One region of the Streptomyces sp. NPDC088707 genome, then DNA from elsewhere that is predicted to be linked to it. Evidence: riboswitches for the same ligand, from Rfam matches in the RefSeq annotation. Region 1 holds a riboswitch; each other region holds the start of a gene.

What was found. A riboswitch is a leader RNA that binds a small molecule or an ion and turns the genes downstream of it on or off. The one in region 1 is predicted to bind cyclic di-AMP.
Positions count from the first base shown of each region.
Region 2: linked by a shared signal. The riboswitch ahead of ACIP84_RS06115 (LysM peptidoglycan-binding domain-containing M23 family metallopeptidase) and the one ahead of ACIP84_RS28815 (transglycosylase family protein) in region 1 are both predicted to bind cyclic di-AMP.
Region 3: linked by a shared signal. The riboswitch ahead of ACIP84_RS31435 (M23 family metallopeptidase) and the one ahead of ACIP84_RS28815 (transglycosylase family protein) in region 1 are both predicted to bind cyclic di-AMP.

Region 1 covers NZ_JBIVLV010000010.1:306,231-315,891, forward strand. Annotated here, with positions in the region: gene ACIP84_RS28805 (cytochrome P450) at 1-394, shown strand, start outside; gene ACIP84_RS28810 (transglycosylase family protein) at 545-1,660, shown strand; cyclic di-AMP (ydaO/yuaA leader) riboswitch at 1,919-2,092, shown strand; gene ACIP84_RS28815 (transglycosylase family protein) at 2,096-2,821, shown strand; gene eno (phosphopyruvate hydratase) at 3,209-4,495, shown strand; gene ACIP84_RS28825 (septum formation initiator family protein) at 4,614-5,084, shown strand; gene ACIP84_RS28830 (DUF501 domain-containing protein) at 5,117-5,668, shown strand; gene ACIP84_RS28835 (exopolyphosphatase) at 5,665-6,603, shown strand; gene ACIP84_RS28840 (NAD(P)/FAD-dependent oxidoreductase) at 6,974-8,353, shown strand; gene ACIP84_RS28845 (class I SAM-dependent methyltransferase) at 8,580-9,661, shown strand, end outside.
Region 2 covers NZ_JBIVLV010000001.1:1,374,414-1,384,074, reverse strand. Annotated here, with positions in the region: gene ACIP84_RS06155 (polyprenyl synthetase family protein) at 1-525, shown strand, start outside; gene shc (squalene--hopene cyclase) at 633-2,660, shown strand; gene ACIP84_RS06145 (1-hydroxy-2-methyl-2-butenyl 4-diphosphate reductase) at 2,660-3,319, shown strand; gene hpnH (adenosyl-hopene transferase HpnH) at 3,327-4,349, shown strand; gene ACIP84_RS06135 (aspartate aminotransferase family protein) at 4,412-5,797, shown strand; gene ACIP84_RS06130 (helix-turn-helix domain-containing protein) at 5,870-6,529, shown strand; gene ACIP84_RS06125 (DUF6126 family protein) at 6,564-6,719, shown strand; gene ACIP84_RS06120 (tyrosine-protein phosphatase) at 6,727-7,548, opposite strand; cyclic di-AMP (ydaO/yuaA leader) riboswitch at 7,909-8,096, shown strand; gene ACIP84_RS06115 (LysM peptidoglycan-binding domain-containing M23 family metallopeptidase) at 8,101-9,087, shown strand; gene ACIP84_RS06110 (SGNH/GDSL hydrolase family protein) at 9,259-9,661, shown strand, end outside.
Region 3 covers NZ_JBIVLV010000012.1:144,717-154,377, reverse strand. Annotated here, with positions in the region: gene ACIP84_RS31450 (GNAT family N-acetyltransferase) at 1-2,597, opposite strand, end outside; gene ACIP84_RS31445 (HPr family phosphocarrier protein) at 2,910-3,191, shown strand; gene ACIP84_RS31440 (GntR family transcriptional regulator) at 3,337-4,020, opposite strand; gene ACIP84_RS31435 (M23 family metallopeptidase) at 4,244-5,014, opposite strand; cyclic di-AMP (ydaO/yuaA leader) riboswitch at 5,027-5,192, opposite strand; gene ACIP84_RS31430 (pitrilysin family protein) at 5,393-6,760, opposite strand; gene ACIP84_RS31425 (pitrilysin family protein) at 6,787-8,145, opposite strand; gene ACIP84_RS31420 (DNA topoisomerase IV subunit A) at 8,327-9,661, shown strand, end outside.

The sequences.
Region 1 (9,661 bases):
GGAGATGGCCACCTGGCGGTACGCGACCGAGCCGCTGACCATCGGCGGGCAGGACATCCCGGCGGGCGACCCCGTCCTCGTGGTGCTCGCCGCCGCGGACCGGGACCCGGAGCGGTTCGACGGGCCGGACGTCCTGGACCTGGCCCGGCGCGACAACCAGCACCTCGGGTACGGGCACGGCATCCACTACTGCCTGGGCGCACCGCTCGCGCGGCTCGAGGGACAGACCGCGCTCGCCACCCTGCTGACGCGCCTTCCGGACCTGCGACTTGCCGCCGATCCCGAGGAACTGCGCTGGCGCGGAGGGCTCATCATGCGCGGATTGCGCACGCTTCCGGTGGAGTTCTCCCCTTCCGCACGACCTCCACGAAGTGATGATCCGTCAGAACTGTGATCTTCACGTGATCGCGGGTGCATCGACTTGTGATGAGCGTTCGAATACGGCTACCTTCCCCGTCAGCTCGGTTCGTCAACGTGGTTGAGTAATTCGGCCACGTCCGGCAACTCGGGTCGTCCACACAGTCGTCACGCGAAAGGCGCTCCTATGCGTTCCGGGAACGGACGTCACCGTCGCCCCCGTCAGGCCCCCGCAATCGTCGTCGCCGCGGGCGTGACCGGCTCCGCCATGGCGCTGCCGCTGCTCGCCACCGGGTCCGCCTCCGCCGCCGACGCCGCCACCTGGGACCGCGTCGCCGAGTGCGAGTCCGGCGGCCAGTGGAGCGCCAACTTCGGCAACGGCATGTACGGCGGGCTCCAGTTCACCCAGGACAGCTGGGAGCGGAACGGCGGCCTGACGTACGCGCCCAGCCCCGACCTGGCCAGCCGCGCCCAGCAGATCGCGGTGGCCGAGAAGGCCCTTGCGAAGGGCTCCACCGAGTGGGCCACCTGCGCGCCGATCGCCGGCCTGACGAACGACGGCACCTCGCCCGGCGTGGACCCCGGCCCCGCGAGCGTCCCCAAGGCCCCCACGGGCCCGGTTCCCGAGTCGAACTGGACCACCGGCCTTCCCGGGACCTCCGGGGCGTCCTCGGCGGAGGCGAAGGAGTCCAAGGACTCCGAAGGTGCGAAGAAGGCCACGGAGTCGGCCTCGCCCACCGCACCCGCCACTCCCGTCTCGCCGACCGCTCCCGTCTCGCCGACCACCCCGGCGAGCCCCTCCGTGTCGACCGACCCGAGCCACCCGACGGTGCCCACCACTCCGGGCACGCCCGATGAGTCCGTTACGCCGGTCACGCCCGGTACGCCCACCGGGCCGGGGGCGACCACGCCCGGCGGCCCGACGGACGACGTGTCGCCGGCCACTCCCGGAACCGGGAAGCACCGGGGCGACGCCGCCCCGGAGGAAACCGGCAACCCGGACAGTTCTGCCGAATCAGGTAGACATGCCTCGTCGGACAACAAGTTGGCCGAAAAGCCCGCGGGGAAGTCTCCGGCTGACGCGTCGATGGAATCGGACGCAACGGACAGTCAGGGCAAGTCGGGCGCCTACCTCGTGCAGCCGGGCGACAATCTGTCCGACATTGCACAGGAGAACGAACTCCCCGGCGGCTGGACCGCCCTCTACGACGCCAACCGGCAGACCGTGGGCCTGGATCCGGACCTCATCCTCCCTGGTCAGGCCCTCGACCTGACGAACGGTTCGACCGCCCCGGCGGAGTGATTCGGGGCTGTATGTCCGGTTCTGGGCAAGTGAGACATGGGTCTCTTCGCCCCAACTGGCGTGTCCCGTCCGCAAACTTTGCTCCCGTCACCTCTCACCTGCACAAACACCCCCCACCGGAAGGCAAGTAGGGGCGTTATTTCCGCAATACGCCTCTTTGAACTTCCGGTGGGTCTGTGTCTACGGTCGTCACCGCTCGCCACCGCGGGCCCCGTCGACCGAAACGCCGAATCCTGCCGTCGGCCGATGGGAACAGTCGTCGCGCAAGCGCCGAAGGCAGGAGTGGGGGACCCAAGGTAAGTGCCGGTCCCGGCCGTTGAGACAGACGGCCGGCGAACGGCTTGGGGTGAAGCCGCGTGCTAGGACACGCGGCCGGGCAACTTTCCGGCCCGAACCCGACAGCTCACCTCACAGGCGTCGGTGAGGAGAATCTCCATGCTGTTTTCCGGTAAGGGCAAACACCGCCGTCCCTCCAAGGCCACCCAGGTCGTCACGCTCGTCGGCGTCACCGGTGTCGCCGTCGCCGCCCCGCTGATGACCGCGGGCACCGCCTCGGCCGCCACGGTCTCCGAGTGGGACACCGTCGCCGCGTGCGAGTCCGGCGGCAACTGGTCCATCAACACGGGCAACGGCTACTACGGCGGCCTGCAGTTCTCCGCCTCCACCTGGGCCGCGTACGGCGGCACCGCCTACGCCGCGACCGCCAACCAGGCGTCGAAGTCCCAGCAGATCGCCATCGCCGAGAAGGTCCTCGCGGGCCAGGGCAAGGGCGCCTGGCCGTCCTGCGGCGTGGGCCTCTCCGGCGCCTCGCCGAACACCGGCGCCGCCGAGAGCGCGCCGCAGCAGAGCACCCAGCAGCCGCAGCAGGAGCGGAAGGCCGAGCAGCCGACCACCCGCAGCGAGCAGCGCCAGGCCCCGAAGAAGGCCACGCAGCAGCAGGCCGCTCCGCAGGCCGCCGCGAAGAAGACCGTCACCACCCCGACCGGCAAGAAGGTCAAGAAGGGCGACGGCGAGTACAAGGTCGTGGCCGGCGACACCCTCGGCAAGATCGCCCAGGCGCACGGCGTCAAGGGCGGCTGGACCAAGCTCTTCGAGCTGAACAAGGACGTCGTCGAGAACGCCGACCTGATCTACCCGGGCCAGCAGCTTCACCTGAAGTGAGCCCGGCGGCTCGCGTGAGTCCGGCGGCTCACGCGGCCCCTCCGACCCTCCCGCGGTGACCACCCCGGCCCGGCGCGCCCATCCCCCGTGCGCGTCGGGCCGGGGTTCCCCCGTTTCCGGAGTCGTACGGAGTCGTATGGCGGCGTACGGCGGTACTCGCGGAGGTACTAAGGGGAGAGCCCGCGGGCGAACCGGACGCCCGGCGCGGTTACCGGCCGGTAGATCTGGGGTCCTTCGTCCCTACATGCATGCCCTTGGGTCCTTTTTCGTCCCAGGGGGCGGGCGCCCGGCTGGCCGGAGCCCCCGAGCCGGTTAGGCTCTTGTCGCAAGGCCAAGCGACCCTGCACCGACCTTGCGTCACATCCAGCGTCACATCCCAAAAAGGAGATGCTCGTGCCGTCCATCGACGTCGTCGTAGCCCGGGAAATCCTGGACTCCCGAGGCAACCCCACGGTCGAGGTCGAGGTCGGCCTCGACGACGGCAGCACCGGTCGTGCTGCTGTTCCGTCCGGCGCCTCCACCGGTGCGTTCGAGGCCATCGAGCTTCGCGACGGTGACCCGAACCGCTACCTGGGCAAGGGTGTCGAGAAGGCCGTCCTCGCCGTCATCGAGCAGATCGGCCCGGAGCTCGTCGGCTACGACGCCACCGAGCAGCGCCTGATCGACCAGGCCATGTTCGACCTGGACGCCACCGAGAACAAGGGCTCCCTCGGCGCCAACGCCATCCTCGGCGTCTCCCTCGCCGTCGCGCACGCCGCGTCCGAGGCCTCGGACCTCCCGCTCTTCCGCTACCTCGGCGGCCCGAACGCGCACCTGCTGCCCGTTCCGATGATGAACATCCTCAACGGTGGGTCGCACGCCGACTCCAACGTGGACATCCAGGAGTTCATGATCGCCCCGATCGGCGCGGAGTCCTTCTCCGAGGCCCTCCGCTGGGGCGCCGAGATCTACCACACCCTCAAGGCCGTCCTGAAGCGCAAGGGCCTCTCCACCGGCCTCGGCGACGAGGGCGGCTTCGCGCCGAACCTCGAGTCGAACCGCGCCGCCCTCGACCTCATCGTCGAGGCCATCAAGGAGGCCGGCTACACCCCGGGCTCCGACGTCGCGCTCGCGCTCGACGTGGCCGCGTCCGAGTTCTACAAGGACGGCAAGTACGAGTTCGAGGGCAAGTCCCGCTCGGCCGCCGAGATGACCGAGTACTACGAGGAGCTCGTCTCCGCGTACCCGATGGTGTCCATCGAGGACCCGCTGTACGAGGACGACTGGGCCGGCTGGAAGGTCCTCACCGACAAGCTGGGCTCCAAGGTCCAGATCGTCGGCGACGACCTCTTCGTCACCAACCCGGAGCGCCTGGCCCGCGGCATCGAGGAGGGCACCGCGAACGCCCTCCTGGTCAAGGTCAACCAGATCGGCTCGCTGACCGAGACCCTCGACGCCGTCGAGCTCGCCCAGCGCAACGGCTTCAAGTGCATGATGTCCCACCGCTCCGGCGAGACCGAGGACGTCACCATCGCCGACCTCGCGGTCGCCGTGAACTGCGGCCAGATCAAGACCGGTGCCCCGGCCCGCTCGGACCGCGTCGCCAAGTACAACCAGCTGCTGCGCATCGAGGAGATCCTCGACGACGCCGCGGTCTACGCCGGCCGCAGCGCCTTCCCGCGCTTCAAGGGCTGATCACCCCGCAAGGCTGATCGACGGCTGAACCTCTCCGCAGGGCAGCTTCCGTACGTCCCCGTACTCGGTCCCGTACCGTGTGCGGGGACGTCCGCGTGAACAGGGGAGGCGACACGACATGGCCGCGAAGGACCGGGACCGGTTCTCCACCGCGACCCGGATCAGACTGCTCGGCGAGCAGACCGCCGCCCGTGTCTACCGCTCCCAGACCCGCCGCCAGGCCCGCCGCTCCCGGCTCACCGGCCGCGCGGCCTTCCTCGCCCTGGTCGTCTGCTCCCTCGTCGTGGCGCTCGCCTACCCGATGCGGAGCTACGTCTCCCAGCAGGGCGAGATCGCCGAGCAGGAGCGCAGGGCCGCCGAGGCCGCCCGACGGGTCGAGGAACTCAGGGACGAGAAGGCCCGGCTCCAGGACCCGGCCTACGTCCGCCGCCTCGCCCGCGAGCACCTCCACTACGTGCTGCCCGGCGAGACCGGCTTCACCGTGAACGACCCCGACGCGGAGCACCGGCCCCGCGGCGACCAGGGCGCGGCGGACCGCCCCTGGTACGACAACCTCTGGGACGGCGTCGACCACGCCGACCGCCCCTGACCCCTCCTCCGCACCAGACGAGCAAGGCAGACATGGAAACGCCCCCTCCGCAGACCGAACGCACCGAGCCCACCGAGCGGGACATCGCCGCCTTCGAGCTCCAGCTCGGCCGGCCGCCCCGCGGCCTGCGCGCCATCGCGCACCGCTGCCCGTGCGGCAACCCGGACGTCGTCGAGACCGCGCCCCGGCTCCCCGACGGCACGCCGTTCCCGACCACGTACTACCTGACCTGCCCCCGGGCGGCCTCGGCCATCGGGACCCTGGAGGCCAACGGGGTCATGAAGGAGATGCAGGCCCGGCTCGCCACCGATCCGGAGCTCGCCGCCGCCTACCGGGCCGCGCACGAGGACTACATCGCGCGCCGTGACGCCATCGAGGTCCTGGAGGGCTTCCCGAGCGCCGGCGGCATGCCGGACCGCGTGAAGTGCCTGCACGTCCTCGTCGGCCACTCGCTCGCCGCGGGACCGGGTGTGAACCCGTTCGGCGACGAGGCGCTCGCGATGCTGCCGGAGTGGTGGGCGAAGGGCGCCTGCGTCACGCCGTGCGCGGACGAGGACGAGGAGAAGAAGGAGGCGGCGGAGTGACCCGGGTCGCCGGAATCGACTGCGGTACGAACTCCATCCGCCTGCTCGTCGCCGACGTCACCGTGCCCGACAGCGCCTCCGGCGCGGGCTCCACGGGTGACCTGGTCGAGCTCGACCGCCGGATGACGATCGTCCGGCTCGGGCAGGGCGTCGACAAGACCGGCCGGCTCGCCCCCGAGGCCCTGGAGCGGACCTTCGCCGCCTGTCGCGCGTACGCCGAGGTCATCAAGGACCTCGGCGTCGAGAAGCTGCGCTTCGTCGCCACCTCCGCCTCCCGCGACGCCGAGAACCGCGCGGACTTCGTGAACGGGGTCGTGGAGATCCTCGGTGTCGAACCCGAGGTGATCACCGGCGACCAGGAGGCCGCGTTCTCCTTCACCGGCGCCACCGGCGAGCTGCACGGCGACGACCGCCGGCTGGTCGTGGACATCGGCGGCGGCTCGACCGAGTTCGTCGTCGGCAACCGGCACGTCGAGGCGGCCCGCTCCGTCGACATCGGATGCGTCCGGCTCACCGAGCGGCACGTCCGGCACGACCCGCCGACCGCCGAGGAGGCCGACGCGATCCGCGCCGACGTCCGGGCCGCCCTCGACCTGGCTGCCGAGACCGTCCCGATCGACACCGCCGACACCCTCGTCGGGCTCGCCGGATCGGTCACCACGGTCGCCGCCATCGCCCTCGGGCTCCCGGAGTACGACTCCGAGAAGATCCACCACGCGCGGATCTCCGCCGCCCAGGTCGCCGAGGTCACCGACCGGCTGCTCGCCTCCACGCACGCCGAGCGGGCCGCGATCCCCGTCATCCACCCCGGCCGGGTCGACGTGATCATCGCCGGCGCGATCGTTCTGAGGGAGATCGTCGAGCGGGTCGGAGCCCACGAGGTCGTCGTCAGTGAGCACGACATCCTCGATGGGATCGCCCTATCCGTCGCATAGCGGCCCCCTATCGACGCCCTCCGGCGACGTGTCGTCGGGAAAGTTCGTGAAGTTCTTCACAAGGAAAAGGGCCCTGATGGCGCCCGAGGGGGGTCTTTGGGCCCTTCGGGTGGCGCCGCAGGGCCCTTTCGCAGGCGCGGGGGCCGATTCGCTCGATGTTTCCATCGTGTGAACGGGTGCCCTGGTTCAGCGTTAACGGGGGCTCTCCGGGCCAGTTCACAAGGGGTGAACAACGTTCGCCCCGGCACTCCGGTTCCTTTGCAGCACCATGACATGGATCACGTGGGCGGCGGAGTGTAGCAGAGGTGTCCGGAGACCTTGTGAAGGGGCGCACGAGCACCCCCCTCAGGAGGGGTGGATACTCGATCTCATGAGCACCACGGAGCGTCCCAGGATCCTCGTAGTAGGCGGCGGGTACGTAGGCCTGTACGCAGCTCGGCGCATCCTCAAGAAGATGCGCTACGCGGAGGCGACCGTCACGGTCGTCGACCCGCGGTCGTACATGACCTACCAGCCCTTCCTCCCCGAAGCCGCCGCCGGCAGCATCTCGCCGCGCCACGTCGTCGTCCCGCTGCGACGCGTCGTGCGCGGAGCCGAGGTGCTCACCGGCCGGGTCACCACCATCGACCAGGACCGCAAGGTCGCCACGATCGCGCCGCTCGTCGGCGAGGCGTACGAGCTGCCTTTCGACTACCTCGTCATCGCGATGGGCGCCGTCTCCCGTACCTTCCCGATCCCCGGCCTCGCCGAGCAGGGCATCGGCATGAAGGGCATCGAGGAGGCCATCGGCCTGCGCAACCACGTCCTCGAGCAGCTCGACAAGGCCGACTCGACCACCGACGAGGAGGTCCGCCGCAAGGCGCTGACCTTCGTCTTCGTGGGCGGCGGCTTCGCCGGCGCGGAGACCATCGGCGAGGTCGAGGACCTGGCCCGGGACGCCGCGAAGTACTACCAGAACGTGTCGCGCGAGGACATGCGCTTCGTCCTGGTCGACGCGGCCGACAAGATCCTCCCCGAGGTGGGCCCCAAGCTCGGCCAGTACGGCAAGGAGCACCTGGAGAGCCGCGGGATCGAGATCTACCTCGAGACCTCCATGGACTCCTGCGTCGACGGCCACGTCGTGCTGAAGAACGGCCTGGAGGTCGACTCCAACACGATCGTGTGGACCGCCGGCGTGAAGCCGAACCCGGCGCTCTCCCGCTTCGGTCTGCCGCTCGGCCCCCGCGGCCACGTGGACTGCAACGAGAAGCTCCAGATCAACGGCCTCGACTACGCGTGGGCCGCGGGCGACAACGCCCAGGTCCCGGACATGGTCGGCCGCAAGGCGGGCAACCCGAACGCCTGGTGCCCGCCGAACGCCCAGCACGCCCTGCGCCAGGCCAAGGTCCTCGGCGACAACGTGGTGGCCGGCATGCGCGGCTTCCCGCAGAAGGAGTACAGCCACGCCAACAAGGGCGCGGTGGCGGGCCTCGGTCTGCACAAGGGCGTCGCGATGATCGTCATGGGCAAGGTGAAGATCAAGCTCAAGGGCCGTCTCGCCTGGTACATGCACCGTGGCTACCACGGCATGGCGATGCCGACCTGGAACCGCAAGATCCGCGTCTTCGCCGACTGGACCCTCGCGATGTTCCTCAAGCGTGAGGTCGTCTCCCTCGGCGCCATCGAGACGCCGCGCGAGGAGTTCTACGAGGCCGCCAAGCCCGCCCCCGCGCCGGCCGCCCCGGCGCAGGAGAAGGCCAAGGCCTCCTAGGCACCCGCGGTACACGCAGGACCAGCAGCACGAGCAGTACCAGCAGCACCGAGCAGTACCAGCAGTACACGCAAGGCCGTAAAAGGGCCGTCCGCCATCCGTGGTGCGGACGGCCCTTCGCGTGTTTTGCCGACTGATTGCGCTGTGCCGGGACTGCAAACGCCTACGGACGGTGTTCCCTTGGTGACGAGCATTTCTGGGGCACGACATCACGGAGGTGTGCACCATGGCCGACGCCGCGTCGCGGCTGACGACTCTCGCCGAGGAGCTGCTGGGCGAGCCGCTCCCGGTCCGGCTGCGAGCCTGGGACGGCAGTGAGGCCGGTCCAGTGGGCGGCCCCGTCCTGATCGTCCGCGACCGCCGCGCTCTGCGGAGGATGATCTGGAAACCCGGTGAACTGGGCCTGGCCCGCGCCTGGGTGGCCGGGGAGCTGGACGTCGAGGGAGACCTGTACGAGCTTCTGGACGGGCTCTCGGGCCTGCTCTGGGAGCGTGACGGGGCCGCCAGGGGGCTGCTCGCGTCCGCGCGCGACCCGAGGCTGCGCGCCGCCGCCCGCGCCCTGCTGAGACTGGCCGGTCCGCCGCTGCCGCCGCAGCCGCCGGCCGAGGAGATGCGCGGCCGCAGCGGCGGCCGGCACACCAGGCGCCGCGACAAGCAGGCGATCAGTCACCACTACGACGTGGGCAACGACTTCTACGAGCTGGTCCTCGGCCCGTCGATGGTCTACTCGTGCGCGTACTGGCCCTCCGACGGCCCCGACGCGACCCTGGAGGACGCCCAGCGCGACAAGCTGGACCTGATCGCCCGCAAGCTGAACCTGAAGGAGGGCGACCGGCTGCTCGACGTGGGCTGCGGATGGGGCTCCATGGCCCTCCACGCGGCCCGGGAGTACGGGGCCAGGGTCGTCGGCATCACCCTCTCCCGCGAACAGGCCGCGTACGCCCGCAAGCGGATCGCCGACGAGGGCCTGACCGACCTGATCGAGATCCGCGTCCAGGACTACCGGGACGTCACGGACGGCCCGTACGACGCGATCTCCTCGATCGGCATGGCCGAGCACGTCGGCGCCGTCCGGTACCGGGAGTACGCCGACATCCTGTACGGGCTCCTCAAGCCCGGCGGGCGGCTCCTCAACCACCAGATCTCGCGGCGCCCCGAGCCCGAAGAGGAGGCGTACGAGGTCGATGCCTTCATCGACGCGTACGTCTTCCCCGACGGCGAACTCGCCCCCATGGGCCGCACGCTGAGCACCCTGGAGGACGCCGGCTTCGAGGTCAGGGACGTGGAGGCGATCCGCGAGCACTACGC
Region 2 (9,661 bases), on a different contig from region 1:
GTCACCGTCGAGGAGTGCCTGGAGATGGAGGGCAACAAGACCGGCGCCCTGCTCGCCTGCGCGGTCTCCATCGGCGCCGTCCTCGGCGGGGCCGACGACCGCACCGCCGACAAGCTGGAGGAGTACGGGTACCACCTCGGGCTCGCCTTCCAGGCCGTCGACGACCTGCTCGGCATCTGGGGCGACCCGGAGGCCACCGGCAAGCAGACCTGGAGCGATCTGCGCCAGCGCAAGAAGTCCCTGCCGGTCGTCGCCGCGCTCGCCGCCGGCGGACCCGCATCCGAGCGCCTCGGCGAACTGCTCGCCGCGGACGCCAAGTCCAACGACTTCGACACCTTCTCCGAGGAGGAGTTCGCCACCCGCGCGGCCCTCATCGAGGAGGCCGGAGGCCGCGAGTGGACCTCCCAGGAGGCCCGCCGCCAGCACACGATCGCGATCGAGGCCCTCGACGAGGTGGACATGCCCGCCCGGGTGCGGGCGCAGCTCGTCGCGCTCGCCGACTTCGTGGTCGTACGGAAGAGATGATCACCATCACCCTGATATGAGTTCGCGGTCGCCGGCCGGTGCCACCCGGCGCCGGCCGACGGCAGACCCGTAGAAGCAGAAGTAACCGACTGCGCAAAGGGGAAGCCATGACAGCGACGACCGACGGAAGCGCCGGGGCCGTGGGCCCCCGGGCAGCCGCGGCCAGCACGACGAACGAGCCCCGACCCGGTGGTGCCGCCGCGCCGGGGCTCGGCAGGACCGCCCCGCCCGACGCGGCCCGCCTCGACGAGGCCGCCGCGCGGGCGGCGGAACGGGCCGCCGGGCACCTCCTCGCCCGGCAGGACCCCGAGGGCTGGTGGAAGGGCGACCTGGAGACCAACGTCACCATGGACGCCGAGGACCTCCTCCTCCGCCAGTTCCTGGGCATCCTCGACGCCGACACCACGCACGCCGCGGCCCTCCACATCCGCCGCGAACAGCGCGAGGACGGCGCCTGGGCCACCTTCTACGGCGGGCCGGGCGACCTCTCCGCCACCGTCGAGGCCTATGTGGCCCTGCGGCTCGCCGGAGACCCGCCCGAGGCCCCGCACATGGCCCGGGCCTCCGCCTGGGCCCGCGCCGCCGGCGGCATCGCCTCCGCCCGGGTCTTCACCAGGATCTGGCTCGCCCTCTTCGGCTGGTGGCGCTGGGAGGACCTGCCCGAGCTGCCCCCGGAACTGATCTTCCTGCCCAAGTGGTTCCCGCTCAACATCTACGACTTCGGCTGCTGGGCCCGGCAGACCATCGTGCCGCTCACCGTGGTCTCCGCGAAGCGCCCGGTCCGCCCCGCGCCCTTCCCGCTCGACGAGCTGCACACCGACCCGGACCTGCCCGACCCGCCCCGGCCGCTCGCCCCGGCCACCGGCTGGGACGGGCTCTTCCAGCGCCTCGACAAGGCGCTGCACGTCTACCACCGGGTGGCACCGCGCGCCCTGCGCAGGACCGCGATGAACCAGGCCGCGCGCTGGATCATCGAGCGCCAGGAGAACGACGGCTGCTGGGGCGGCATCCAGCCGCCCGCCGTCTACTCGGTCATCGCCCTCCACCTCCTCGGCTACGACCTCCAGCACCCCGTCATGCGCGCCGGACTCGCGTCGCTCGACCGGTTCGCCGTGTGGCGCGAGGACGGCTCGCGGATGATCGAGGCCTGCCAGTCGCCCGTCTGGGACACCTGCCTCGCCACCATCGCGCTCGCCGACGCCGGGCTCGAACCCGACCACCCGGCCCTGGTGAAGGCCGTCGACTGGATGCTCGACGAGGAGATCACCCGGACCGGGGACTGGGCCGTGCGGCGGCCCGGACTGCCCCCGGGCGGCTGGGCGTTCGAGTTCCACAACGACAACTACCCCGACATCGACGACACCGCCGAGGTGCTCCTCGCCTTCCGCCGGGTCAGACACCCCGACCCCGCCCGGCTGGAGGCGGCCGTCGCCCGGGGCGCGCGGTGGACGCTCGGGATGCAGTCGAAGGGCGGCGCCTGGGGCGCCTTCGACGCCGACAACACCAGCGCCCTCCCCAACAAGCTGCCGTTCTGCGACTTCGGCGAGGTGATCGACCCGCCCTCCGCCGACGTCACCGCCCATGTGGTGGAGATGCTCGCCTTCGAGGGCCTGGCCCAGGACCCCCGTACCCGCAGGGGAATCGACTGGCTGCTCGCCGCACAGGAGCCGAACGGCGCCTGGTTCGGCCGCTGGGGCGTCAACCACGTCTACGGCACGGGCTCGGTCGTCCCCGCGCTCACCGCGGCCGGGCTGCCCGTCTCCCACCCGGCGATCCGCCGGTCCGTCCGCTGGCTCGGGTCCGTGCAGAACGAGGACGGCGGCTGGGGCGAGGACCTCCGCTCGTACCACGACGAGGAGTGGATCGGGCGCGGCGCGTCCACCGCCTCCCAGACCGCCTGGGCGCTGATCGCCCTCCTCGCGGCCGGTGAGCGGGACTCCGAACCCGTCCGCCGGGGCGTCGCCTGGCTGGCCGAGACCCAGCGCGAGGACGGCTCCTGGGACGAGCCGTACTTCACGGGCACGGGCTTCCCCTGGGACTTCTCGATCAATTACCACCTCTACCGTCAGGTCTTCCCGCTCACGGCGCTCGGACGCTACGTGTACGGGGAGCCCTCGCCCGGCAAGGCCCGCTGATGGGGCGCGAGCCGGGCCCCGGCGCCCCACCGCCGCTGCTGATCGCCTGCGCCCTCGGCATCGAGCAGCTCGCCCTGCGCAGCGGGGACCGGGCCGGCGCCCCCGGACCCGTCACGGTGCTCCGTACGGGCATGGGGCCCGACCGGGCCCGCCGGGCCGTCTCCCGTGCCCTCGACGCACCCGGATGGCAGGACGCCGCCGTCATCGCCTCCGGCTTCTGCGCCGGGCTCGCCCCGGGGATGCACCCGGGGGACCTGATCGTCGCCGACGAGACCCGCGGTCCCGACGGCACGATCTCCTGCACCGGCACCGAGCTCCTGGTGAAAGCCCTGGTCAGGGCCGTGCCCGGGCGGGCCGTCCACACCGGGCCGCTGACCGGCTCCGACCATGTGGTGCGCGGCCCCGAGCGGTCCGCGCTGCGCGCCACCGGCGCCATCGCCGTCGACATGGAGTCCGCCGCGACGCTGGGGACGGCGCGTGGCGGTCCGGGCCCGGACGCCCGCCCGGTTGCGGCCGTCCGGGTGGTCGTGGACGCTCCAGAACATGAACTGGTCCGGATCGGCACGGTACGCGGGGGAATATCGGCCTTCCGTGTTCTTCGTGCCGTCCTTCCCGCATTCTTCGAATGGCACCGTTCTTTGCTGCTCCCCAGGAGGTGAGCGAGTTATGGCCATGCCGCTCCGTCAGTCCATCCGGGTCGGGACCTATCTCTTCGAACAGAAACTCCGCAAGCGTGAGAAGTTCCCGCTGATCGTCGAGCTGGAGCCGCTGTTCGCCTGCAACCTCAAGTGCGAGGGCTGCGGCAAGATCCAGCACCCGGCAGGCGTCCTCAAGCAGCGCATGCCGGTCGCCCAGGCGGTCGGCGCCGTCCTCGAGTCCGGCGCCCCCATGGTGTCCATCGCGGGCGGCGAGCCTCTGATGCACCCCCAGATCCATGAGATCGTGCGCCAGCTGGTGGCCAAGCGGAAGTACGTCTTCCTCTGTACCAACGCGATGCTGCTGCGCAAGAAGCTGGAGAACTTCACGCCCTCGCCGTACTTCGCCTTCGCCGTGCACATCGACGGCCTGCGCGAGCGGCACGACGAATCCGTCGCCAAGGAAGGCGTGTTCGACGAGGCGGTGGCCGCCATCAAGGAGGCCAAGCGGCGCGGTTTCCGCGTCACCACCAATTCGACCTTCTTCAACACCGACACCCCGCAGACCATCATCGAGGTGCTCAACTACCTCAACGACGACCTCCAGGTCGACGAGATGATGATCTCGCCCGCGTACGCGTACGAGAAGGCTCCCGACCAGGAGCACTTCCTCGGCGTCGAGCAGACCCGCGAGCTCTTCAAGAAGGCCTTCGCCGGCGGAAACCGGCGACGCTGGCGGCTCAACCACTCGCCGCTCTTCCTGGACTTCCTGGAAGGAAAGGCGGACTTCCCGTGCACCGCCTGGGCCATTCCGAACTATTCGCTCTTCGGCTGGCAGCGACCCTGCTATCTCATGAGCGACGGATACGTCCCCACGTACCGCGAACTCATCGAGGACACCGACTGGGACAAGTACGGCCGCGGCAAGGATCCGCGCTGCGCCAACTGCATGGCGCACTGCGGCTACGAACCCACCGCCGTCCTCGCCACCATGGGTTCTCTCAAGGAATCCCTGCGAGCGGTCAGGGAGACCGTCTCCGGGAACAACGGGTGAGCGACCGCGAAAGGGTGACGGCCCATGGAGCCGGTGACCGCCCATGGAACGGGTGAGCGGCCGTGACGGGTGAGTTCGACCTGCGGGCGCTGCTGGCCGAGCGCGGCGGCGAGCGGTACGAGCTCCACGCCCGCCATCTCAACCACCAGCTGCCGCGCATGCTCCACACCATCGGCTTCGACAAGGTGTACGAGCGGGCCGAGGGCGCCCACTTCTGGGACGCCGACGGGGTCGACCACCTCGACATGCTCGCCGGCTTCGGCGTGATGGGCCTCGGACGGCACCACCCCGTCGTCCGCAAGGCCCTCCACGACGTCCTGGACGCCCAGCTCGCCGACCTCACCCGCTTCGACTGCCAGCCGCTGCCGGGGCTCCTCGCCGAGGCACTGCTCGCGCACAGCCCGCACCTCGACCGGGTCTTCTTCGGCAACAGCGGCACGGAGGCCGTGGAGACCGCCCTCAAGTTCGCCCGGTACGCCACCGGGCGGCCCAGGGTCCTCTACTGCACCCACGCCTTCCACGGGCTCACCACCGGCTCCCTCTCCGTCAACGGCGAGAACGGCTTCCGGGACGGCTTCGCCCCGCTGCTGCCCGACACGGCGATCGGGCTCGGCGACCTCGACGCCCTGGAGCGGGAACTGCGCAAGGGCGACGTGGCGGCCTTCATCGTCGAACCCATCCAGGGCAAGGGCGTCCACGAGGCCCCGCCGGGCTTCCTGCGGGCCGCTCAGGAGCTGCTGCACCGGCACGGGGCGCTGCTCATCGCCGACGAGGTGCAGACCGGCCTCGGCAGGACCGGCGACTTCTACGCGTACCAGCACGAGGACGGCGTCGAACCCGACCTGGTCTGTGTCGCCAAGGCGCTCTCCGGCGGCTACGTGCCGGTCGGCGCCACCCTCGGCAAGGACTGGATCTTCAAGAAGGTCTACTCGTCGATGGACCGGGTCCTGGTCCACTCGGCGAGCTTCGGATCGAACGCGCAGGCCATGGCGGCCGGCCTCGCCGTCCTCTCGGTCATGGAGGACGAGGGGACGGTCGCGCACGCCCGCCGGATCGGCGACCTGCTCTCCGGGCGGCTGAAGGAGCTCGTGCCCCGGTACGAGCTGCTCCATGAGATCCGCGGCCGCGGACTGATGATCGGGATCGAGTTCGGCCGGCCGTCCTCGCTGGGGCTGCGCGGACGCTGGACGATGCTCCAGGCGGCCCGGAAGGGTCTCTTCGCCCAGATGGTCGTCGTCCCGCTGCTCCAGCGGCACCAGATCCTCACCCAGGTCTCGGGGGACCATCTGGAGGTGATCAAGCTGATTCCGCCGCTGGTGGTCGACGAGGCGGACGTGGACCGGTTCGTCACCGCCTTCACCGCGGTCATGGACGACGCCCACGGTGGCGGCGGGCTGATGTGGGACTTCGGGAAGACTCTGGTGAAACAGGCCGTCGCACAGCGCTGACCGTACGGCCCGGGCTTTTGCCTCTGAGGCAAGAAACTTGCCTCAGAGGCACGATCCTGGCGGAATGGACGCATGGACCACGTCCCCGGGGAAGCCGCCCCGGACCCTGCCGCCCCGGCCCCCGGCGCCCCTGGCGCCGCCGGCCCCGACGTCCTTCCCGACGTCGCCCCGCAGCTGCGGGCCCTGCGCCGCCGCCGGGGACTCACCCTGGAGGCCGCCGCCCAGCGGGCCGGCCTCTCGCCGGCCCACCTCTCGCGTCTGGAGACCGGGAACCGGCAGCCCTCGCTCCCGATGCTGCTGGCCCTCGCCCGTATCTACGGTACGACGGTCTCCGAGCTGCTCGGCGAGACACCCCCGGAGCGCGACCCCGTCGTCCGCGCCGGGCGCTCCGAGCCCGTCGAGGCCGACGGCTGGATCTACCGCCAGGCGGGCGGCGCCGGGCGCGCCCTGCAGTGCCTGCGGGTCCACGTGCCGTACGCCACCCGGGGCGACATCGTGCGCGTCCATCCCGGCGAGGAGTGGATCCACGTCCTGGAGGGCCGGGTGCGGCTCGCGCTCGGCGAGGCCGTCCACGTCCTCGATCCCGGGGACAGCGCGCACTTCGACTCGCTGACCCCGCACCGGATCGGGGCGGCGACCCCCGGAGGGGCCGAGCTGCTCTTCGTCCACACCCTGATGCAGAGCCCCGTCGCCGAGCTGTGTCTCGGCGACGGAACTCCGCACCGACGCTGATCCCGCGTACTTCCTTCGACAGAAAAGGGCTGAGATGTCCGATAAGTCACGAGCCGTCACCGGCGAAGAGCGAGGCGAGGGCAAGTTCCCCAAGGGTCTCGTCCTGCGCCTCTTCGCCTATCTGATCGCCGGCCACCTCTTCGCCGGCTTCCTCTATCTGCTCTTCATGCTCGGCGGGCAGAGCCAGTAGGTCCTGGTCACGCCTCCGTGAGCAGCCGCTCGCGCAGCAGCTCGCGGGTCTCAGGGGACAGCTTCAGGCCCTCGGAGAGGTAGGCGTCCACCGAGCCCCAGGTCGCCTCGATCGTCTCGAAGGCGCCCCGCAGATACTCCACCCGCGCGTCGAACAGCGGGCTCAGCAGCTCCATCACCTCGGGCGACATCGCGTCCGGGGCGGTGGAGCTGCGGCGTACCTTGTAGCGGCGGTGCGGGTCGTTCGACTTCACGTAGTCGGCCTCGATCGCCTCCCGCTCGACCCCGACGGCCAGCAGCGTGATCGCGATGGACAGCCCGGCGCGGTCCTTTCCGGCCGCGCAGTGCATCAGGGCGGGCAGGCTGTCCTCGGCCAGTGCGTGCAGGATCCGGCTGTGCTCCGGGGTCCGCTCGACCACCATCTTCCGGTACGAGTCGGACATTCGGGTCGCGGCCTTGCCGTCGCCGAGGATGTCCCGCAGCTGCTCGATGTCGCCGTCTCGGACCAGCTTCCAGAACTCCTTTCCGTCGGCGGGGTCGTTGAGGGGTATGTTCACGTTCCGTACGCCCGGCAGATCGACGTCCGGGCCTTCGACCTTCCGGTCGGCGAGGTTCCGGAAGTCGAAGACGGTGTGCAGTCCGAGCGAGTCGAGGAAGGTGACGTCCTCCTCGGTGGCGTGGGCGAGGTGGCCGCTGCGGTAGAGGCGGCCGGGGCGTACGGCGCGCCCGTCCGTCGTCGGCAGGCCGCCCACGTCCCGGAAGTTGCGGACCTCGGCCAGCTCGGGCTCGTTCGCCTCGATGGGCGGGACCTGCGGCAGCTGCTGCGTCACGGATGCTCCTGATGGTCGACGTTCGGGTGCCCGACGCGAGATCGGTTCCAGGGGCAATCATCCAGGTGGGGCCGTGTCGGCGCACCCCCCTGGACGGGAATGGGTGATCTGTCCGAATTGGGGCCTTGCGTATAACGCGCCCTGTTTACAGGCGAGATGAGCCGCAGCGCGTGAGCAGGGTCATAGAGGTGACGGATCGTGGCCGACGGGCCCGGCCAATTGCCGTACGGAAAAAGGAGATCGAGGGTCCGTCATCCACGGAGGGTGACCGGGATTACCGGTGAAAACCCGTGGCCGGAATGCCGGTGGAAATCACTGGCTTGTTCGCGTCGACCCCGCTCGTCTAGCGTCACCGTCAATCCGGTCGGACCGCCGAATCCTGCCACCGTCCGGAATTCCACTCATCCCATGCGTGGCAGGAGCGGGGGACCCAGGAAGTACGCCGGTCCCGCGACGCAGGACGGCTCGGGGTGAAGCCGCGTGAGAGCGCGGCCGGACATCTCCCGTCCGAACCCGACAGCTCACCTCGTAGGCGCCGGAGAGGAATTCGCCATGCCCGCGAAGGGTAAGCACCGCCGCATCAAGTCCAACCGCCTCACCCGCGGAATCGCCGCAGCCGGTACGGGAGGCGCCGTCGTCGCCCTCCCGCTCCTCGGTGCCACCGGCGCCCACGCCGCCGAGCAGGCCGCCCCGGCCGCCGCTCCCGGCCAGGCCGTCACCGCCGCCGCCCAGGTGAAGGCCCCCGCCCTCGCCAAGGCCGCGCCCGCCGCCGCGAAGGCCGCGCCGAAGACGTACTCCGTCGTGCGGGGCGACTACCTGTCGAAGATCGCCGCCGAGCACCACCTCACCGGCGGCTGGCAGAAGCTGTACGCGGACAACCGTCAGGTCGTCGGCGAGAACCCCTCGCTCATCATGCCCGGCATGAAGCTCACCCTCGGCGCCAAGAGCACCGCCAAGGCCGCCGCGCCGAAGAGCGCCGCGCCCAAGGCCGCCCCCAAGAGCACCGGGAAGAACGGCGACACCTCGCGCGCCTCCCGGAGCAGCGAGCGCTCCGCCGCCCCGGCCGCGAGCGCCCCGGCCGCGGACACGACCGCCGCGAAGACCGCGAAGTCCGCCGGCGCCGAGACCTCCGCCTCCGGCTGGTTCGCCCCGGTCAGCGGCGGCATGTCCACCCCGTACCGCGCCGCCGGCTCCATGTGGTCCTCCGGCTACCACACCGGTGTCGACTTCATGGCCTCCACCGGCACCACGATCGTCGCGGTCGGCCCCGGCACCGTCTACTCCGCCGGCGACGGCGGCGCGTACGGCAACCAGGTCGTCATCCAGCACGCCGACGGCACCTTCTCCCAGTACGCCCACCTCTCCTCGATCTCCGTCTCCGCCGGCCAGACCGTGAGCGGCGGCGAGCAGATCGGCCTCTCCGGCGCGACCGGCAACGTCACCGGCCCGCACCTGCACTTCGAGATCCGGACCGGGCCGGACTACGGCTCCGACATCGACCCGATCGCCGCCCTGCGCCAGCACGGCGTGAACATCTGACGCACCGTCGTCACCCCGAGGCCCGGCACACGCGTGACGCGTGCCGGGCCTCCGGCGTGCTTCCCGGTCTATTCCGGCTTGGCAAACTCTTTATCGGTGGCATATGTCACCCGCCGTCAACCCCTCCTTACGGTCGCGTAGGTCACATCCGAAAGGGAAGGATGTGCTCCCGTGGCAGACGATTCGAGATCAAGAGACAAGCACGCATTCGGGTCGTACGCGGCGATCGGTGACAGCTTCACCGAGGGCGTCGGAGACCCCGGGCCCGACGGGACGTACGTCGGCTGGGCGGACCGCTTCGCGGTGCTGCTCGCCGACCAGCTGCCGGAGCACGACGCCTTCCGCTACGCCAACCTGGCCGTACGCGGGCGCCTCCTCGACCAGATCGTGGCGGAACAGGTCCCCCGGGCGAAGGAACTCGCCCCCGACCTGGTGACCTTCTGCGCCGGCGGAAACGACATCATCCGCCCCGGCACCGACCCCGACGAGGTCGCCGAGCGCTTCGAGCGAGCCGTCGCCGAACTCACCTCCGCCGTCGGCACCGTGATGGTGACAACCGGCTTCGACACACGAG
Region 3 (9,661 bases), on a different contig from region 1:
GGGTAGCCGAGCCGGCCGGCGGCCGCGACGGCGGCGTCGGGGGTGGGCGCGGGCAGCGTGGGCAGCACGGCGATGCCGTAGCGGGCGAGCAGCTCCCCCGCCTGCGCGGTGTCGAGGGTCACACCGCGTGGGTCGGCTTCGTCGCCGCCGAGCACCCGCTCGATGAGCGCGGCGGCCCCTGCCTCGTCGATGTCCTCGTACTCGGGCACCCGTCCGGGCTCGGCGGCCTGCCGCCGCCACTGCCCGTACCGCACGGCCTCGGCCAGCGCCCGCACGGCCCGCTCGGCGGCGGGGTAGGAGGGGATGGTGGCGGGCGGGACTCGTACGGGCGCGGACGCCGGGTCTCCGGCGCCGGAGGCGGAGGCGGAGGCGGAGACGGAGGCGGAGACGGCGCTGGAGCCGGCGCCGGACGCGGGAGCCGGTGCCGCCTCGGCCGGGGTCGCTCCCGGGACGCCGGGGGCGGACACGGCGGGGGCGGTCACCGCGGAGCCGCTCGTCCCCGGGCCGGCCGTCCCGGGACCGGCTTCACCGGGCTCGGGCCGGAGGCCGGTGGGCCCGGACTCGCGCTCGGGCCCGGAGCCTGTGGGCCCCGCCCCGGGGACGGTCCCGGACCCGGCGGTCCCGGCCCCCGGTGCGACCCCCGGTGCCGCCGGGAGTCCGGTCGGCCGGGGTCCCGGGGCGGCGGTCGCGCCCCGGCCCGGTGCCGTCGGGCGCGTGCTCGTGGCGACGGCGAGGGCCTCCGCGAGGCCGCCCATCTCGACATGGACGACGACGACCGGCTTCGTGGGGGCCTCGGCGGAGGCGACGGCCTCGCGGAGGGAGGCGGCGAGCACCTCTCCGTCGCCGAACTCGGTGGCGCCGTTCTCCCCGACCCACGGGATCGCGTTCACGACGACCGCGTCGGAGGTCTCGTCCGCGAGCGCCGCCACGAGGGCGTCCCGGAAGTCCGCCGGTTCCGCCGCCGTGGTGAGGTCGAGCGGCCGCAGCGGGCGCAGCCCCTCCGTCAGGCAGGCGTCGTACGTGAGGAGGCCGAGGGACTCGGAGTTGCCGAGGATCGCGACCCGGGGCCCGGCGGGCAGCGGCTGGGCGGCGAGCAGCACTCCGGCGTCCACCAGCTCGGTGACGGTGTCGACGCGGATGACGCCGGCCTGGCGGAGCAGCGCGGAGACCGTCGCGTGCGGGATGCGGGTGACCGGCACGCGGTGTCCGGGCGGCGCGCTGCCGCTGTGCCGGGCGCCCTTGACGACGACGACCGGCTTGACGGCGGCGGTGCGGCGCGCCAGCCGGGTGAACTTCCGGGGGTTGCCGATCGACTCCAGGTAGAGCAGGACGACGTCGGTGCCGGGGTCGTCGTACCAGTGCTGGAGGAAGTCGTTGCCGGAGACGTCGGCGCGGTTGCCGGCCGAGATGAAGGAGGAGAGCCCGGCGCCCCGCCGGTGCAGTCCGGCGAGGAGGGCGATGCCGATGGCGCCGGACTGGGTGAAGAGGCCGATCCGCCCGGCGGCCGGCATCTGCGGGGCGAGGGAGGCGTTGAGCCGGGTGTCGGCGGCGGTGTTGATGATCCCGAAGGCGTTCGGGCCGATGATCCTCATGCCGTACGAGCGGGCCTGCCGGACCAGCTGGCGCTGCCGCTCGCGCCCGTCGGCCCCGCTCTCGGCGTATCCGGCGGAGAGGACGACCAGACCCTGGACACCGTGCTCGCCGCAGTCGGCGACGACTTCCGGCACCCGTTCGGCGGGGACGGCGACGATCGCCAGGTCGACGGGCTCGCCGATGGCCGCGACGGAGGGGTGGGCGGGGACGCCGTCGAACTCGACGGGCCCGCCGTCCCCGGCGAGCGCGGCGTTGACCGCGTACACGCGTCCGGTGTACCCGGCCCCGAGGAGGTTGCGCAGGACCGTCCGGCCGACGCCGCCCGGTGCGCGGCCGGCGCCGACGACGGCGACGGACCGCGGGGTGAGGAGGCGCTGCACGGAGCGGGCCTCGGCGCGCTGCTCCCGCGCGCGCTGCACGGCGAGGGAGCGGTCGGTGGGTTCGAGGTCGAGGTGGAGCCGTACGGACCCGTCCTCGAAGCTGCGCTTCTGGGTGTAGCCCGCGTCCGTGAACACCTTGATCATCTTGTTGTTGGCGGGGAGCACCTCGGCGGCGAAGCGCCGGATGTCCCGCTCGCGGGCGACGGCCGCGATGTGTTCGAGCAGGGCGGAGGCGACACCGCGTCCCTGGTGGGCGTCCTGGACGAGGAAGGCGACCTCGGCCTCGTCGGCCGGGGCGGAGGCGGGCAGCCCCCGGTCGTTGATGCGGTCGTAGCGCACGGTGGCGATGAACTCGCCGCCCACGGTCGCCGCGAGGCCGACCCGGTCCACGAAGTCGTGGTGGGTGAAGCGGTGCACGTCCTTGGCGGACAGCCGCGGGTAGGGGGCGAAGAAGCGGTAGTACTTCGACTCGTCCGAGACCTGCTCGTAGAAGCTGACGAGGCGGTCGGCGTCGTCGGCCGTGATGGGCCGGATGCGCGCGGTGCCGCCGTCGCGGAGCACCACGTCCGCTTCCCAGTGGTCGGGGTAGTCGTGCTCCGGCAGCTGGTCCGACGCGCTCTGCATGGGGTCAGCCTACGGCCGCCGCACGGCGGTGGCACCGGTCGCGACACGGCGACGACCCGGGCCGCGACACGGGGACGGCTCGGGGTGCGACACGGGGGTGGCACGGGTCGCGACACGGCGACGACCCGGGCCGCGACACGGCGGCGACACCGCTCGCGCGGCGGGGGTCCGCCGTGCAAGGTAGGGAGCACGCCGCGCACGGCGACGGAGGGCCGAACGGCGGTCCGATCCGGGCCGAAGGTCGGCGCGAGCACGCAGCATCCCGTGAGAGACTGGTCTAGACAACCCGCTTGAGACTTGAAGGGCAACACCATGGCTGAGCGCCGCGTCAACGTCGGCTGGGCCGAGGGCCTCCACGCCCGCCCCGCGTCCATCTTCGTCCGTGCCGCCACGGCTTCCGGCGTTCCGGTGACGATCGCCAAGTCCGACGGCACCCCGGTGAACGCCGCCTCCATGCTCGCGGTGCTCGGCCTGGGCGCGCAGGGCGGCGAGGAGATCGTCCTCGCCTCCGAGGCCGACGGCGCCGAGGCCGCTCTGGACCGTCTGGCGAAGCTGGTCGCCGAGGGTCTGGACGAGCTTCCCGAGACCGTCTGATCCGGGTCGACCCCCACTGCACGACGAAAGGCCGTGACCGCCGGAATTCCGGGCGGTCACGGCCTTTCGCTTTTCCGCCGCTGCCCTTTCAGGGCAGCACGGAGCAGCGGCATCGAATTCCTATTCCATGTATACGATGCGCGCGTTAATTCCGGGAACTCGCCGTGTTGACTGCATGTTGCGAAACCCTCACACGGCCGCGGTCCGGCCTCTTGAGGCGGTGCAGCGACTGCGAGCGCTCCGCGTGCAGCGCGGTCAGCGTCCGCGCCCGCTCGGCGTCGCCGCGCGCCACGGCGTCCACGATCGCGCCGTGCTCCGCCCAGGCGTCCACCGGCCGCTCGGGCAGTTCGACGGTGTACATCCAGGCGATCTTGTGCCGCAGCTGGGTCAGCAGCGCCGTCAGGGCCGGGCTCCCGGAGGCCTGTGCGAGCGTCTCGTGGAACCAGCCGCCGAGTGAGCGCAGATCCTCGCCCTGCCCGCGCCTGGCCCGCTCCTGCCCCAGCCTCACCAGGCCGCGCAGGACCTTGAGATGCGCCTCCGTGCGCCGCTGGGCGGCGCGGGACGCCCCCAGCGGTTCGAGCAGCACCCGCATGTCGAGCAGATCGGCGGCCTCCTGCTCGGTGGGCTCGGCGACATGCGCCCCGGCATGGCGGCGGGAGACGACGAAGCCCTCGGACTCCAGGGTGCGCAGGGCCTCGCGGACCGGGACGCGGGACACCCCGTACCGGCGGGCCAGCTGGTCCTCGGTCAGCCGGCTGCCCCGCTCGAAGACTCCGGAGACGATGTCGTCCCGGATCGCCGTGCATACCGAGTGCGCGGGAATGCGCATGTCCGACCTCCGCCTTTGGTCTGCGCGAGTCAATTCCGACGGCGCCTGTTCTGCGCCCGATCTGCGACTCTATTGCAGCACGCCGGAATTTCCGATGCCCCGACGGAATATCGGTCTCACGCGACCGACGAAAAGCCCCGGCTCTGTACGAGCCGGGGCTTTTGCGATGCGAGGGGGGCGGAACGCCGGTCCTGCGCGAGGGGTGTCCTGGATCCGTCCCGGATCAGACGCCGACGCCGCGGGCGCGCAGGTACGCGACCGGGTTGATGTCGGAGCCGTACTCGGACGTCGTCCGCGCCTCGAAGTGGAGGTGCGGGCCGGTCGAGTTCCCGGTCGAGCCCGAGATGCCTATCCGCTCACCCGGCTCGACGGTCTGGCCGACGTAGACCCCGATGGAGGAGAGGTGACCGTACTGGGTGTACGTGCCGTCGTTCATCCGGATGACGATGTTGTTGCCGTACGCGCCGCCCCAGCCGGCCTCAACGACGGTGCCCGAGCCGACGGAGACGACGTTGCTGCCGTAGGCGGCGTGGAAGTCGATGCCGGAGTGGCTGCCGGAGGACCAGAGCGAGCCGCCGGTCTTGTAGCCGGTGGACACGTACGTGCCCTCGACGGGCAGCTGGAAGGAGGCCAGGCGGCGGCGCTCGGCCTCACGGGCCGCACGCTGCTCGGCCTCGCGGATCTCCTTGGCACGGGCCTCGGCCTTGCGCTTCGCCTCGGCCTTGGCCTTCGCCTTGGCGGCGACCTCGAAGGCCTCCTGCTCCTGGGCGGCGGCCTGGGCGTCGATCCGCTCGGAGAGCGAGTCCTCGGTGATCACCTTGATGAGACCGGTGTCCTCGACCGAGCGGGTGTCCGTGTCGGCGGCGAGCGCCGGGGAAGCGAGGGTTCCGATGACGCCGGTGGTGGCGAGCGTCGCCGCGCCGGCGATGCCCACGCCGCGGCGCGCCATCCGGCTCGGAGCACGATGCTTCCCGGTGGCACGGGTGAACGCCATGTAGGGGCTGATCCTTTCCTTCCCTCTCGCCTACCGGGTTAGCTGACGGGTTCGGAGCAGGAAGGTCTCCTACGAGCCCCTCCGTACGAGACGAAGGCGCCCGATTCACCCCAGGGACTACGTGTGGGTCCCCGGCTCCCCAGGCTCGCGCCTGACGGGGACTCGGCGATGTCTGTCCGATGCCGCGGGTGCGGCACATGCAACTGGCGAACAGACGGACCGACGCTATGCGGATCGTCTTTCAATCACCAACCGGACACGCATTTTGTAAGACATGCCACAAGGCATACGACCACCCAAGCCCCGAATACGGACAAAGGGGAGGACCCCGACGAACTATGCCGTCGGGGCCCCCCTTTGTCGTGTCGGCGGCGTGAATCAGCCGGTCACGACGGTCACTTCGCCGATCCCGAGCGCACGCACCGGCTCCGCGATCTGCGCCGCGTCGCCCACGAGCACGGTGACGAGCCGGTCCACGGGGAAGGCGCTGACCACGGCGGCGGTCGCCTCGACCGTGCCGGTCTCGGCCAGCCGGGCGTACAACTGGGCCTGGTAGTCGTCCGGGAGGTGCTGCTCGACCTGGTCGGCGAGCGTCCCCGCGACGGAGGCGGCGGTCTCGTACTTGAGCGGCGCGACCCCCACCAGGTTCTGCACGGCCGTCTCCCGCTCGGCGTCGGTGAGACCCTCCGCGGCCAGCGTCCGCAGCACCTTCCACAGGTCGTCAAGAGCCGGGCCGGTGTTGGGCGTGTCGACGGAGCCGCTGATGGCGAGCATCGAGGCGCCGTTCCCCCGGCCGTCCGAGCGGAGCACCTGCCCGAAGGCGCGCACGCCGTACGTGTAGCCCTTCTCCTCCCGCAGGACCCGGTCGAGTCGCGAGGTGAGGGTGCCACCGAGGCAGTACGTGCCCAGGACCTGGGCCGGCCAGACGCTGTCGTGGCGGTCGGGTCCGACCCGGCCGATCAGCAACTGGGTCTGGACGGCGCCGGGACGGTCCACGATGACGACCCGTCCGGTGTCGTCGGCGGTGATCGGCGGCATCGGAAGCGGCTCGGCCGGCTCGCCGGTCCAGGCGCCCAGGGTCTCGGCGAGGACCTTGTCCAGGTCGACACCGGTGAGGTCGCCGACGACCACGGCGGTGGCCGTGGCCGGCCGGACGTACGCCTCGTAGAAGGCGCGGACCGCGGCGGCGTCGATCGCCTCCACGGTCTCCTCGGTGCCCTGGCGCGGCCGGGACATCCGGGCCTCGGCCGGGAACAGCTCCTTGGAGAGCTGCTTGGCGGCGCGGCGGGCCGGGTTGGCCGTCTCGTGCGGGATCTCGTCGAGGCGGTTGCGCACCAGGCGCTCGACCTCGGTCTCGAGGAACGCCGGCGCGATCAGGGCCTCGGAGACGAGGCCGAGCGCCTTGGGCAGCCGGGAGACGGGAACCTCGAGGGAGACCCGTACGCCCGGGTGGTCGGCGTGCGCGTCGAGCGTGGCGCCACAGCGCTCCAGCTCGGCCGCGAACTCCTCGGCGCTCTGCTGGTCCGTGCCCTCGAAGAGGGCGCGGGCCATGATGGTGGCGACCCCGTCGAGACCGGCGGGCTCGGCGTCCAGCGGGGCCGGCAGGAAGATCTCCACGGCCACGACCTGCTGGCCGGGGCGGTGGCTGGTGAGCACCGTCAGGCCGTTGTCCAGGGCGCCGCGGTCCGGGGCCGGGAAGGCCCAGGGCCGGGCGGTGCCGGGCGTCGGCTGCGGGTGGAAGTCCATGCTCGTCAAAGACGTGGCGGCGTCGGTCACTGGTCCGCTCCCTCTTCCTCGTCGTCGCCGTCGGCGTTCTCGCTCTGGTCGGCCGCCAGCGGCTCGTAGACCAGCACCGCGCGGTTGTCGGGGCGCAGCGTGGCCGCGGCGACGTCCCGCACCTCGTCGGCGGTGATCGCCAGGACCCGGTCGACGGCGGTCAGCGCGAGCTGCGGGTCGCCGAACAGCACGGCGAACCGGCACAGTTCGTCGGCGCGGCCCGCCACGGTGCCGAGCCGGTCGAGCCACTCGCGCTCCAACTGGGCCTGCGCGCGCTCCATCTCCTCGGGCGTGGGGCCCTCGGCGGCGAACCGGGCGAGCTCCTCGTCGACGGCCGCCTCGATCTGCGGGACCTCGACCCCGCCGGAGGTCTTGACGTCCAGCCAGCCGAGCGAGGGCGCGCCGGCGAGCCGCAGCATGCCGAAGCCGGCGGCGACGGCCGTACGGTCGCGGCGGACCAGGCGGTTGTGCAGCCGGGAGGACTCCCCGCCGCCGAGGACCGTCAGGGCCAGGTCGGCGGCGTCGCACGCGCGCGTGCCGTCGTGCGGCAGCCGGTAGGCGGCCATCAGCGCGCGGGCCGGGACCTCCTCCTCGACGACCTCGCGCAGCTGCTCGCCGATGACCTCGGGCAGCTCGCCGGAGCGCGGTGCGGGCTTGCCGTCGTGGCCGGGGATGGAGCCGAAGTACTTCTCGACCCAGGCGAGGGTCTGCTCCGGGTCGATGTCGCCGACGACCGACAGCACGGCGTTGTTCGGGGCGTAGTACGTGCGGAAGAAGTTCCGCGCGTCCTCCAGGGTGGCCGCGTCCAGGTCGGCCATCGACCCGATCGGCGTGTGGTGGTACGGGTGCCCCTCCGGGTAGGCAAGGGCGGTCAGCTTCTCGAAGGCCGTGCCGTACGGCACGTTGTCGTAGCGCTGGCGGCGCTCGTTCTTGACGACGTCCCGCTGGTTCTCCATGGACTCGTCGTCCAGGGCGGCGAGCAGCGAGCCCATGCGGTCGGCCTCCAGCCAGAGCGCGAGCTCCAACTGGTGCGTGGGCATGGTCTCGAAGTAGTTGGTGCGCTCGAAGCTCGTCGTGCCGTTGAGCGAGCCGCCCGCGCCCTGCACGAGCTCGAAGTGCCCGTTGCCGTGGACCTGCTTCGAGCCCTGGAACATCAGGTGCTCGAAGAGGTGGGCGAGGCCCGTGCGGCCCGGGACCTCGTGCCGCGAGCCGACGTCGTACCAGAGGCAGACCGCGGCGACCGGGGTCAGGTGGTCCTCCGAGAGCACCACACGCAGGCCGTTCGCCAACCGGTGCTCGGTCGCTGTCAGGCCGCCGGAGCCGGCCTCGGCCGTGGCCGTGTGACCCATGGGCATGTACGTCCCTTCGATCGCGATGTGAAAAGGTCCTGCCACTGTATGCAAGCGCGCCGACACCTGGCGAAGTTCCCGCCCCCGGGAGATGTCCCTCTTCCGGGTCGCGGTCGGCGTTGTCGGTGGCACGGTCCACAATGGTCCGCGTCAGATCAACCATGTTGGTGAAGGAGCCGCAGCCGCGATGGCCCGCCGCAGCACGAAGACACCGCCGCCGGACGACGCGTTCGAGGAGCGAATCCTCGACATCGACGTCGTCGACGAGATGCAGGGCTCCTTCCTCGAGTACGCGTACTCGGTGATCTACTCGCGTGCCCTCCCGGACGCCCGTGACGGCATGAAGCCCGTCCAGCGACGCATCGTCTTCCAGATGAACGAGATGGGGCTCCGGCCCGACCGGGGCTTCGTCAAGTGCGCCCGTGTCGTCGGCGAGGTGATGGGCAAGCTCCACCCGCACGGCGACGCGTCGATCTACGACGCCATGGTCCGCATGGCACAGCCCTTCTCCATGCGCCTCCCCCTGGTCGACGGCCACGGCAACTTCGGTTCCCTGGGCAACGACGACCCGCCGGCCGCCATGCGGTACACCGAGTCCCGGATGGCACCGGCCGCCCTGCTCATGACCGAGTCCATCGACGAGGACACGGTCGACTTCTCGCCGAACTACGACGGCCAGGAGCAGGAGCCGGTGGCGCTGCCCGCCGCCTACCCGAACCTGCTGGTCAACGGCGCGTCGGGCATCGCGGTCGGCATGGCGACCAACATGCCCCCGCACAACCTCGGCGAGGTGATCGCGGCCGCCCGCCACCTGATCCGCCACCCGGGCGCCGACCTCGAGACGCTGATGCGTTTCGTGCCCGGCCCCGACCTGCCGACCGGCGGCCGGATCGTCGGCCTCTCCGGCATCAAGGACGCGTACGAGTCGGGTCGCGGCTCGTTCAAGATCCGCGCCACGACGAGCGTGGAGACGGTGACGGCGCGCCGCAAGGGCATCGTCGTGACCGAGCTGCCGTTCACGGTCGGCCCCGAGAAGGTCATCTCCAAGATCAAGGACCTGGTCGGCTCCAAGAAGCTCCAGGGCATCGCGGACGTCAAGGACCTGACCGACCGCAACCACGGTCTGCGCCTGGTCATCGAGATCAAGAACGGCTTCGTGCCCGAGGCCGTCCTGGAGCAGCTCTACAAGCTGACGCCGATGGAGGAGTCCTTCGGCATCAACAACGTGGCGCTGGTGGACGGCCAGCCGCTGACGCTCGGCCTCAAGGAGCTCCTGGAGGTCTACCTCGACCACCGCTTCGAGGTCGTCCGGCGCCGGTCCGAGTTCCGTCGCACCAAGAAGCGCGACCGGCTCCACCTGGTGGAGGGCCTGCTCGTCGCCCTGCTCGACATCGACGAGGTCATCCGGCTGATCCGCGAGAGCGAGAACTCGGCGCAGGCCAAGGAGCGCCTGATCGAGCGCTTCTCGCTCAGCGAGATCCAGACGCAGTACATCCTGGACACCCCGCTGCGCCGTCTCACC